2 regions of the Leclercia pneumoniae genome follow, and region 1 is predicted to be linked to the other one. Evidence: predicted binding sites of a transcription regulator. Region 1 holds the regulator's gene; the other holds the start of a gene.
The links. Region 1 encodes PhoB, which activates phosphate uptake and scavenging genes when phosphate is short. Its sites were predicted from a motif close to CTGTCATAAAACTGNCNNAT; they were not measured.
Positions count from the first base shown of each region.

Region 1 (5,114 bases):
AGCCGTTTGTTGAGGCCATCATACTGCTGTTTATCGCGTTGCTGCTGGCTGAAAAGGGCCCGCCAACCGGCAATGTGCGAACTCCAGAGACCAAACTGACGATGCGCTTCCATCCAGAGGGTCATCTGCTTTTGTTGCGCCTCAAGTTGCGCCATGCTGCGGGCTGCACCGTTACGGACGCGCCCCCGCTGTGCCATCCGATCACGTAAGCAAGCATTCACTTCTGAAATTTGCTGGCGGGTACGGGTGAGAGAGGCGCTCTGCTCTTGCTCGCGCGTCCATAGCGGGCGCAGCGCCTGTGCGGGAAGGGCCAGCTGCAGCCTTGCCAGTTGCGGCTGGGCATCCGTTTGCGCGTGAAGCGCCTGCTGATGTGCAGCCTGCGCCTGTTGCTGGGCGCGGGCCAGTTCATCACTGCGCACCCACCACTGATGCCAGCGCTGCTGGCGCTGTTGTTCGGCCAGCAGTGAGGTTTCTTCGTCAGTAAGTGCCTGCAAACCTTGAACTAACTGCTGCTGTTGTTCTTCGCTTAACAGCACGACCCCGGCGGCTTGCGCTTCGCGCATCTCAAGCTGTTGGCGAGCGGCTTTGTGTTTTTCAAATACCTTCGCCGAAATCTGGCCGTAGATCTCCGTTCCCGTCAGCTCCTCTAACAGCTCCGCACGCTCTTTCGGTTTTGCATTGAGGAAGGCGGCAAACTGACCCTGCGAGAGCAACATTGAGCGGGTAAAACGGTCGTAATCCAGCCCGGTCAGGGAGGCGGTCAGTTCCAGTTTATCTTTCACTTTGTCGGCGAGGATTTTGCCATCTTCACAGCGGGCCAGCTCAACGCGCGGCGCCTGCAGATTGCCATCAGGCTGGTTGCGGGCACGGTTCTGGCTCCAGAAGGCGCGATAGGCCACCTCTTTGACCTCAAATTCCACCTCGGCAAGACACTCGGCGGTGTCCCGGGTCATGAGATCATTTTGTGACTGTGAGAGCGTGTTCAGGCGCGGTGTTTCGTGGTACAGCGCGAGGCAGATGGCGTCCAGCAGGGTGGTTTTCCCCGCACCGGTCGGCCCGGTAATGGCAAACAGGCCGTTGCTGAGAAAGGGCTCGGCGGTGAAGTCGATTTTCCACTCACCCTTTAATGAATTGAGGTTCTTCAGGCGCAGACTCAAAATTTTCATGGGTGCGACTCCTCGTCATTCAGGGTATTCAGCGCATCGTTAAATAGCTCATTCAGCCGCGCGCGCCGTGTTTCATCCAGCTCTTCCTGGGCCAGTCGCCGTTCGAAGACCTCTTCCACCTTCAGTTCACTCAATGTCTCGCGCTGGGCGGCGAGCAGACTTTTCTGGCGCTGTTCCCGGCTGCGGCGCACCAGTAACACCTCTACCGGCAGATCCTCGGTGAGCGCCTGAATTTTGCGCTGCATATTGTGCAGGTATTCGTCGGTAGTGATCTCAATATCGAGCCATACTGGCGGGGTTTGCGCGACGCCGCGCCACTGTTCAAGCTGCTGGGTAATTGACGCCAGGTCGCCTTTCAGGACGGCCAGTTGCTGGGTTACCGGCACCTCCAGCGTCTCGACGGCGCTCAGCTTGCCGTCATGGAAGCTGACCAGATGCACGCTTTTGTTTTTCCCCGTCTCGTCAAAGCTAAGGGCGATAGGGGAGCCGCAGTAGCGGATATGCTCACAGCCGCCGATGACCTGCGCCCGATGAATATGGCCCAGCGCGATATAGTCCGCCGCCGGGAAGTTCTGCGCCGGGAACGCGTCCAGCGTGCCGATATAGATGTCGCGGACCGCATCGCTTTTACTGGCGCCAACGGTCGTCAGATGGCCCGTGGCGATCACCGGCAAGGCGCTATCGCTCCGCAGGGCACAGGCGTCGGCATATTGTCTGGCGTAATAATCGGTAATGGCCTGCAGGAGATGCTGCTGCTTCTCTGCACCGGACATCCCCGCCTGGCTCTGCACCACATCGCGAGGGCGTAAAAACGGTACCGGGCAGAGTATGGCACCCGGGGTGCCGTCGCGTTTTTTTAACACCTGCGGTGGGTGTCCGGTGCTGGCGATAACGGTCGTATTCAGAAACGCCAGCAGATCGCGGGATTCGTTCAGGGTCGCCACGGAATCATGATTGCCTGCGACAATCACCAGATGGCAGCCGGTCTGCTGCAGGTTCACCACAAAACGGTTATAAAGCTCACGCGCATAGCTGGGAGGCGATCCGGTATCGAAGATATCTCCGGCGACGACGATGGCATCTACCTGCTGCGCTTGCGCTACCTCCAGCAGCCAGTTGAGGAAGGCTTCATGTTCATTGGCGCGGCTCTTACTGTAAAAATTCTGACCCAGGTGCCAGTCTGAGGTGTGAAGTATGCGCATAACAGATCCGTGGCAAAAAGAGGGGAAGGGGATTATAAACGTCTAAAGGCAGGAAAATCACGGCTGCCAGAAAACAACAGCTTGCCATCTGAGCTGGAACAGTTTTTCATAAATCTGTCACAAATCTGACGCATAATGACGCCGCATTACAATCATGTAACCTAATTAAGACAGGGCAATGTATGGCGAGACGTATTCTGGTCGTAGAAGATGAAGCACCTATCCGTGAAATGGTCTGTTTCGTGCTTGAGCAAAATGGCTTTCAGCCCGTTGAAGCCGAGGATTATGACAGTGCGGTGAACCAGCTCAACGAACCCTGGCCCGATCTTATTTTGCTGGACTGGATGCTGCCTGGCGGCTCGGGTCTGCAATTTATCAAACACATTAAACGTGAAGCCCTGACCCGGGATATCCCGGTGGTGATGCTGACCGCGCGTGGTGAAGAGGAGGATCGTGTCCGCGGTCTGGAAACCGGCGCGGATGATTACATCACCAAGCCCTTCTCGCCAAAAGAGCTGGTGGCGCGTATCAAAGCCGTGATGCGCCGCATCTCGCCGATGGCGGTGGAAGAGGTGATTGAGATGCAGGGACTTAGCCTGGATCCTACCTCACATCGCGTCATGACCGGCGAAAACCCACTCGATATGGGCCCCACCGAATTCAAATTATTGCACTTCTTTATGACCCACCCGGAGCGTGTCTACAGCCGCGAACAGTTGCTCAACAATGTCTGGGGAACTAACGTCTATGTCGAAGACCGGACGGTGGATGTCCATATCAGGCGCCTTCGCAAAGCGCTGGAACTCAGCGGGCACGATCGCATGGTGCAGACGGTCCGCGGCACGGGTTATCGATTCTCGACCCGTTACTGAACAATGACAGGAGTGTGACGCGTGCTGGAACGTCTGTCATGGAAAAGGCTTTTATTTGAACTGATCTTATGCTGCATTCCGGCCCTGATTCTGGGGGCCGTGTTAGGTTATCTTCCGTGGTTTTTACTTGCGGCAGTGACCGGCCTGCTTATCTGGCACTTCTGGAATTTATTGCGTCTCTCCTGGTGGCTATGGGTAGACAGAAGCATGACCCCACCGCCGGGTAGCGGCAGTTGGGAGCCGCTCCTGTATGGCCTGCACCAGATGCAGATGCGTAATAAAAAGCGTCGACGCGAGCTGGGTAGCCTGATTAAGCGCTTTCGCAGCGGTGCCGAATCGTTGCCGGACGCGGTGGTGTTGACCACCGAAGAGGGGGCGATCTTCTGGTGTAATGGCCTGGCGCAGCAGCTTCTTGGCCTGCGCTGGCCGGACGATAACGGCCAGAATATCCTTAACTTGCTGCGTTATCCGGAATTCGCCCGTTACCTGAAAGCGCGCGATTTTACCCGCCCGCACAATCTGGTACTGAACAATAGCCGTCATCTTGAGATCCGCGTCATGCCTTACAGCGATCAACAGTGGTTGATGGTGGCGCGTGACGTGACCCAGATGCACCAGCTGGAAGGGGCGCGTAGAAACTTCTTTGCTAACGTCAGCCATGAGTTGCGTACGCCGTTAACGGTGTTGCAGGGCTATCTGGAGATGATGCAGGAGCAGACGCTGGAGGGAGCACCGCGCGAGAAAGCGTTGCACACCATGCGTGAACAGACCCACCGGATGGAGGGGCTGGTTCGCCAGTTATTGACGCTTTCGCGTATCGAAGCCGCACCAACGCTGGCGCTGAACGATACCATTGATGTGCCGATGATGCTGCGCCTGCTCGAACGTGAAGCCCAGACCTTAAGCCACGGTAGACACCAGCTGAGCTTCGACGTGGACAACACGTTAAAAGTGCGCGGCAGTGAAGATGAACTGCGCAGCGCCATCTCGAACCTGGTATATAATGCGGTGAATCACACCCCTGAGGGCACCTCGATTAAGGTGCGCTGGCAGCGTGTCGCTTCCGGCGCGGAGTTCAGCGTTGATGATGATGGACCCGGGGTGGCACCAGAACACATTCCGCGTTTGACTGAACGCTTCTACCGGGTGGATAAAGCCCGATCCCGGCAGACCGGGGGCAGTGGCCTGGGGCTGGCGATTGTGAAGCATGCCATTAATCACCATGAAAGCCGGCTCGATATCTCCAGCCAGCCCGGCGTAAGCACGCGTTTCAGCTTCGTTATTCCGGAACGTTTGCTTGCCAGTTGAAAGGGCTGAGAGGAGTGCTGTAATCGGAAGTTGCCACAGGCCAGCGAAAGCTGGCCTGTTTACTTTGCAGTCAGGCGAAGCGAGCATGATTTTCATACTGCTGTTGCTTTTTTGTTCGCATGATTAGCCATGAGTTTTTCTTATACATGGTTCATTGTTCCAATCACTCTTTTCATTCCGGCATAATGTTCTGGTTTTGAGATCCTATATTGCCTTTAAACGTTATAAGCGTTTAAATTGCGCCCCAGATATCGTCATACCGACTATATTTGCGTGGTAAATCGAAAAACTATTCTTCTCCACGCCAGTACGGGAGTATATCCCACTGAAATTGAGTATTTTTTCCGCTGTTTTGTCCCGGCAGGGATGGCGAAAAATTCATCGTTTTCAACACCACATCCACAGGCAGTAAGGTTTTATGACCCATCATCTGAAATCGCGCGACATCGTTGCGCTGGGCTTTATGACATTTGCGCTGTTCGTTGGCGCAGGCAACATCATCTTTCCTCCCATGGTTGGCTTGCAGGCGGGTGAACACGTCTGGACGGCAGCCATTGGCTTCCTGA
Region 1 covers NZ_CP071383.1:935,343-940,456, forward strand. Annotated here, with positions in the region: gene sbcC (exonuclease subunit SbcC) at 1-1,166, opposite strand, end outside; gene sbcD (exonuclease subunit SbcD) at 1,163-2,368, opposite strand; gene phoB (phosphate response regulator transcription factor PhoB) at 2,551-3,240, shown strand; gene phoR (phosphate regulon sensor histidine kinase PhoR) at 3,262-4,548, shown strand; gene brnQ (branched-chain amino acid transporter carrier protein BrnQ) at 4,967-5,114, shown strand, end outside.

Region 2 (5,114 bases), 140 kb from region 1:
GCATTGATGATGATGAAGAAGCCCGCGGCCCAGATCCAGGTCGGCACGTCCGGCAGCCAGTACTGCATATAGATGCCTGCCGCAGTGAGCTCAGCCATGCCCACCAGCACAAACATCACCCAGTAGTTCCAGCCGGAGAGGAAGCCGGCGAACGGGCCCCAGTATTTATAAGCAAAGTGGGCAAAGGAACCGGATACCGGCTCTTCCACCACCATCTCGCCGAGTTGGCGCATGATCAGAAAGGCGATAATCCCGGCGATAGCGTAGCCCAGCAGTACGGCTGGCCCGGCCATTTGAATTGCAGGTCCGATACCGAGAAAAAGGCCGGTACCGATAGCGCCCCCAAGGGCAATAAGTTGAATATGGCGATTTTGCAAACCACGATGCAGCGTCGGAGCCTGTTCCGACGAGGCTTCAGCAGCACCAGTGGCTGAAGCGGATGACGCGTCTTTCACGTCCTACCCCTGTCTCTTTCTAATAGAAGGGGCACCTTTTAACACTTCAGGCAGATGGGAGCAAGTGAATCGCCGGGCAGCGGACGCCGCCCGGCATGCGGAGGTTAAGATCCGATAATGCCGCCGTCCGCTTTGGTGATCACCACCGTCGAGGCGCGCGGGCGTCCGTTCGGATTGGCATCGGGCCAGTTAGAGACGGCGCGCGGGTTAGCCGGATCGGTAATATCATCCCCGCCCTCCCCCGGATGCTGAATATTGATAAACAGCGTGCGGTTATCTGGCGTAAAGGCGATACCGGTGATCTCACAGCCACGCGGTCCCGTCAGGAAACGTCGATAATCATTGGTGCCAGGAATGGTCGCCACCATCTGGTTGTTGCCCATCCCTTCGTACGCTTTCTTATTGATGGTACTGGAGGAGACATCGGTCTGGATCCAGAGCACTCCCTGATGATCGAAGGAGAGGCCGTCGGGGCTGCCGAACTCGGCCCCTTTCATCGTCCCTTTCGCGCGCGGATCGTCGCTCTGGGCGCGCCCCGCCAGCACCAGGATATCCCAGGCAAAACCCTGGGCGGCAGGATCGTTCCCGGCTTCCAGCCAGTGCATAATATGGCCGTACTGGTTATTCGCCCGCGGATTCGCCGCATCCGGTGCCGCCTTGCCCTCTTTCCCGCGATCGCTGTTATTGGTCAGCGTGCAATAGACGCTACCGCTGCTGTGTGGATCCACCGCGATCCACTCAGGACGATCCATTTTCGTCGCCCCTACCGCATCGGCGGCCAGTCGGGTTTTGATTAACAGATCGCCCTGGCTTTCAAAGCCCTTGTGCGCATCCAGACCGTTCTGCCCGTAGATCAGCGGGAGCCATTCGCCGCTGCCATCGTCGTTAAAGCGGGCCACGTAGAGCGTGCCCGTTTCCAGCAGACGCATGTTGGCATCGCGGTTCGCCGGGTCGTATTTGTTCTCTGAGATAAATTTATAGATATATTCGAATTTCTGATCGTCACCCATATAGACGACCGCCCGTCCGTCGGCCGCCAGCGTTACCGCGGCCCCCTCGTGCTTAAAGCGGCCCAGCGCGGTGTGTTTACGCGGTGTCGAGGTGGGATTATAGGGATCGATCTCGACCACCCAGCCAAAGCGGTTAGGTTCATTCGGGGTTTTATCAACGTTAAAACGGTCATCGACTTCATTCCAGCGGTAGGACTCATCGCTATCGCTAATGCCGTAGCGCTTTTCCAGCGCGTTATGCTCGCCTTTTTTGACAAAAATATCTGACCAGTTCTCTTCACAGGTGAGATAGGTGCCCCATGGCGTATGGCCGTTGGCGCAGTTTTGCATGGTGCCCAGCACCTGCTCACCCTGCGGATCGGCTGCCGTTTTCATCAACGGCTGGTGGCGCGCCGGGCCGGTAAGCTGCATCGGTGTATTAACCGTGATGCGACGGGCGTAGCCGGAGGGGCGAACGACCTCCCAGCCGCTGTCCCCTTTTTTCACTTCGATGACCGACACGCCCATAGCGTTCTGCCCTTTGCGCGCTTTCTCAAGATTCCAGTTCGCCGCGCCGTCGGGGAACAACATGCCGTTATCGATATACTCGTGGTTCATTGCCAGCAGGCCGTGAGTGGGGTTGTCTTGATTCTGCGGCAGACTGAACCACGCCATGCCGTCGTGGTGCATACCGGCCTGTACCGCCTGCTCCTCTGCCGTGTTGCTGGCATCCAGTTTAAAGGCGGGCATATTCCCCTGAATGCCGGTAGCGTCGCCCCAGCGGTAGAATGGCCGCGCAAGATACCCTTCGGGGACCCTGACGCTATCCTCTGTGGACACGGCGATGCTGGTAAAGCCGAGTGAGACCGCCTTCGCCAGCGGTGAGGGCGTAGCAACTGCGGCAAAGGCTTGCTCAGGTTTAATCAGCAGGGGAAACGCGGCTGCGGCTCCGGCAACGGCACCCAACTGCAGAAGACGTCGGCGGGAGAGAAATATCTCCGCTACGCTGGAAAAGGCCGGGTTGGTAGAGGGATTACTGACATCGTCGCGATGTTCTTTTTTAAATACGGACTTAAGAGGTTTACCCACGATGGCTTCCTGTCATTGGCTCGAAAATAGCACGGTGGGAACACTATAAAAACTCCGCATGACAGTTTTATAACAGGCGCAAGGATGGGGCATCCCTGCCCCGGATAACGAAAGTAAAACTTAGAACTCGTAGCCAACAGAGACTTTAAAGGTGCGCGGCTCCCCCTGGTAGATATAGGTGCCGCTGTCGTCCGCACCTGCCCAGTAGTTTTCGTCGGTAACGTTTTCCACGCCGGCACGTACCGTCATCTGATTCTGATTGTTGTTCAGCGCTACGCGGTAACGCACGCCAAGGTCCAGCGTGGTGTAGCTATCCAGCTTTTTGGTGTTCGCCTGGTTAGCATACTGTGAGCCGGAGTGGTTAACGCGCGCGATCGCGGTAAGCCCCTCGACCGGCTTGATGTCATACTCTGCGCCCAGCACGGCGTAGAAGTTCGGCACGCCGATGGCATCATTGCCCTCATACAGGCCGGTACTGGTTTTCGTCAGCTCTGCCTGCAGCCAGGTCGCCCCGCCATTCAGACGCAGACCCAGCATCGGCTCGCCAAAAACGCTCAGCTCGACGCCGCGGTTACGCTGTTCGGCATTCAGGCTATAGACCTTCGTTGCGCTGTTAAGGGTCGAGACGGGCATGGTGATCTCAAACAACGACAGCGAGCCACCAACGCGACCAAAATCGGCTTTGACGCCCACTTCATTCTGCTTCGAGTGAACAATACCGGTGCTCTGACCATAGTTGACCGCCGTGTTTGGCGCAGCTTTACCCGGCTGCAGCGACTCGGTATGGTTTGCGTAGAGCGAAAGCTCTTGCAGCGGCTTGTAGACGATGCCGTAAACCGGGATCCACCGGCTGCCATCGAAGTTATCAGCCAGATTTTCTTGCCCGGTCTGCTTGTCATAGCCACGAACCACCACTTTCTGATGACGCGCGCCAAGGGTGAAAAGCAGTTTGTCATCCAGCACGCCCAGCGTGTCGCTCAGCAGCCAGCCCTGAGTACGGGTGCGTCCACTGGTGATCGGATCGCTGTAATTGCCCCCTTTACCATCAGAGTTAGTGCTGACCGGCGGGTTGACCGGATAAGGGTGATAGATATTGACCAGCGGATTATCGGCAAGTTTTGACGTCTTCCAGGCAGTTTTTTCCTCTTTGGTCTGGGCGGAATAACCCAGGTTCACTTTGTGCGAAACAAATCCGGTATCGAAGTTACCGCGAATGCCCGCCATGCCGCTCATCGTGTCGCTGATGCGGTTGGTATCCAGGTGGCTGGCGGTGGCGTTGCCGCTCTCGTCCTGCAACCTCGGGGCGCTGTACAGACCCAGCTCATGCGCATGCTGCGCGCCAAGTTCGGTGTAAGCCGTCCAGCTGTCGTTAATGTCGTACTCGCTGCGCCACATGCCGAATTCGTTTTCGACATCGCTCCAGGCCCATTTCTGCGAATAGCTGCGATCGTTTTTCGGTAACGAAGGAACAAAGTCGACATACATAATGTTCAGACCGGTTTCACCGCCGTGGAAGGTTTTCTTCTGGTAGCCCATGTCAACGGAGGTGCGGAACTTATCGCCTTTGTAATCGAGACCAACAGACGCCAGGGTGGTACGACGACGATCGTTGTCAATCGCAGTATCTCCTTCGCGATGCACCAGATTAACGCGGGCGCCGAACTGATCGCTGTCGCCGAATCGACGACCTGCGTCCGCGGTGGTACCGATCTGCGCATCGGAGGTGTAATCCATCCCCAGCTTCACCTGCGGAATGTCACCGGCGTGTTTGGGTTCAAGGTTGATCATCCCACCCACGCCCGAACTGGCCGCGCCGTTCATCAGGGCGTTAGAACCTTTGAAGATCTCGATACGATCGACCATCTGCGCGTCTACCACCTGGCGCGGCAGCACGCCAGAGAGGCCACCGAAGGTCATGTCATCGCCATCAAACTTCAGGCCACGAATGCGGAAGCTTTCCGCGTAGTTGCCATAGCCCTGCAGCGGCTGCACGCCCGCGTCGTTAGAAACTACATCGCCGATGGTGCGCGCCTGCTGATCTTCCACCAGCTTGGAGGTGTAGCTGATGATGTTGAAAGGCACGTCCATGGCGTTTTGCTGGCCGAGCATCCCCAGGCGTCCGCCGTTGGCGACCTGCCCATCCAGGAAGGCCGGCACCAGCAGATCGCCGCCGGGCTTGAACTCACCGGTTGGCGCGGCTTGCACCACAATGGTCTCTTCTTTGGGGTCAACGGCGGCCCAGGCGGAGTGGGTGACGGCGCCAATAGCCAGCGCCAGCAACGTTTTATTTAATTTTCTGGTGTTGTTCATGGTTAACTCGTTCAAATACGCGCAAAAAGGCCCGTTGCCGGGCCTGACTATTTTTATTTAAGAGAGATTCTGACGACGCTATCCGGCCCGCTGGTGGAGTGATCTTTGTTGAACGGCTGTTTGACGGTAACGTACAGGGTCTGGCCATCTTCAGAGAGCAGCAGGCTGTTCGGGTTCGGCGGCAGATCCCAGCTCTGCTTCACCGCATAGGTGGTCGCATCCAGGCTTAGCACTTTTCCTGCCTCACGCTGGGAGATGTAGAGCTCATTAC
Region 2 covers NZ_CP071383.1:1,072,432-1,077,545, reverse strand. Annotated here, with positions in the region: gene pheP (phenylalanine transporter) at 1-455, opposite strand, end outside; gene JZ655_RS05005 (PhoX family protein) at 560-2,533, opposite strand; gene JZ655_RS05000 (TonB-dependent receptor) at 2,654-4,843, opposite strand; gene JZ655_RS04995 (YncE family protein) at 4,897-5,114, opposite strand, start outside.
Region 2: JZ655_RS05005 (PhoX family protein) is a predicted target of PhoB. The motif match lies at 2,590-2,609, and genes of this name have one in related genera.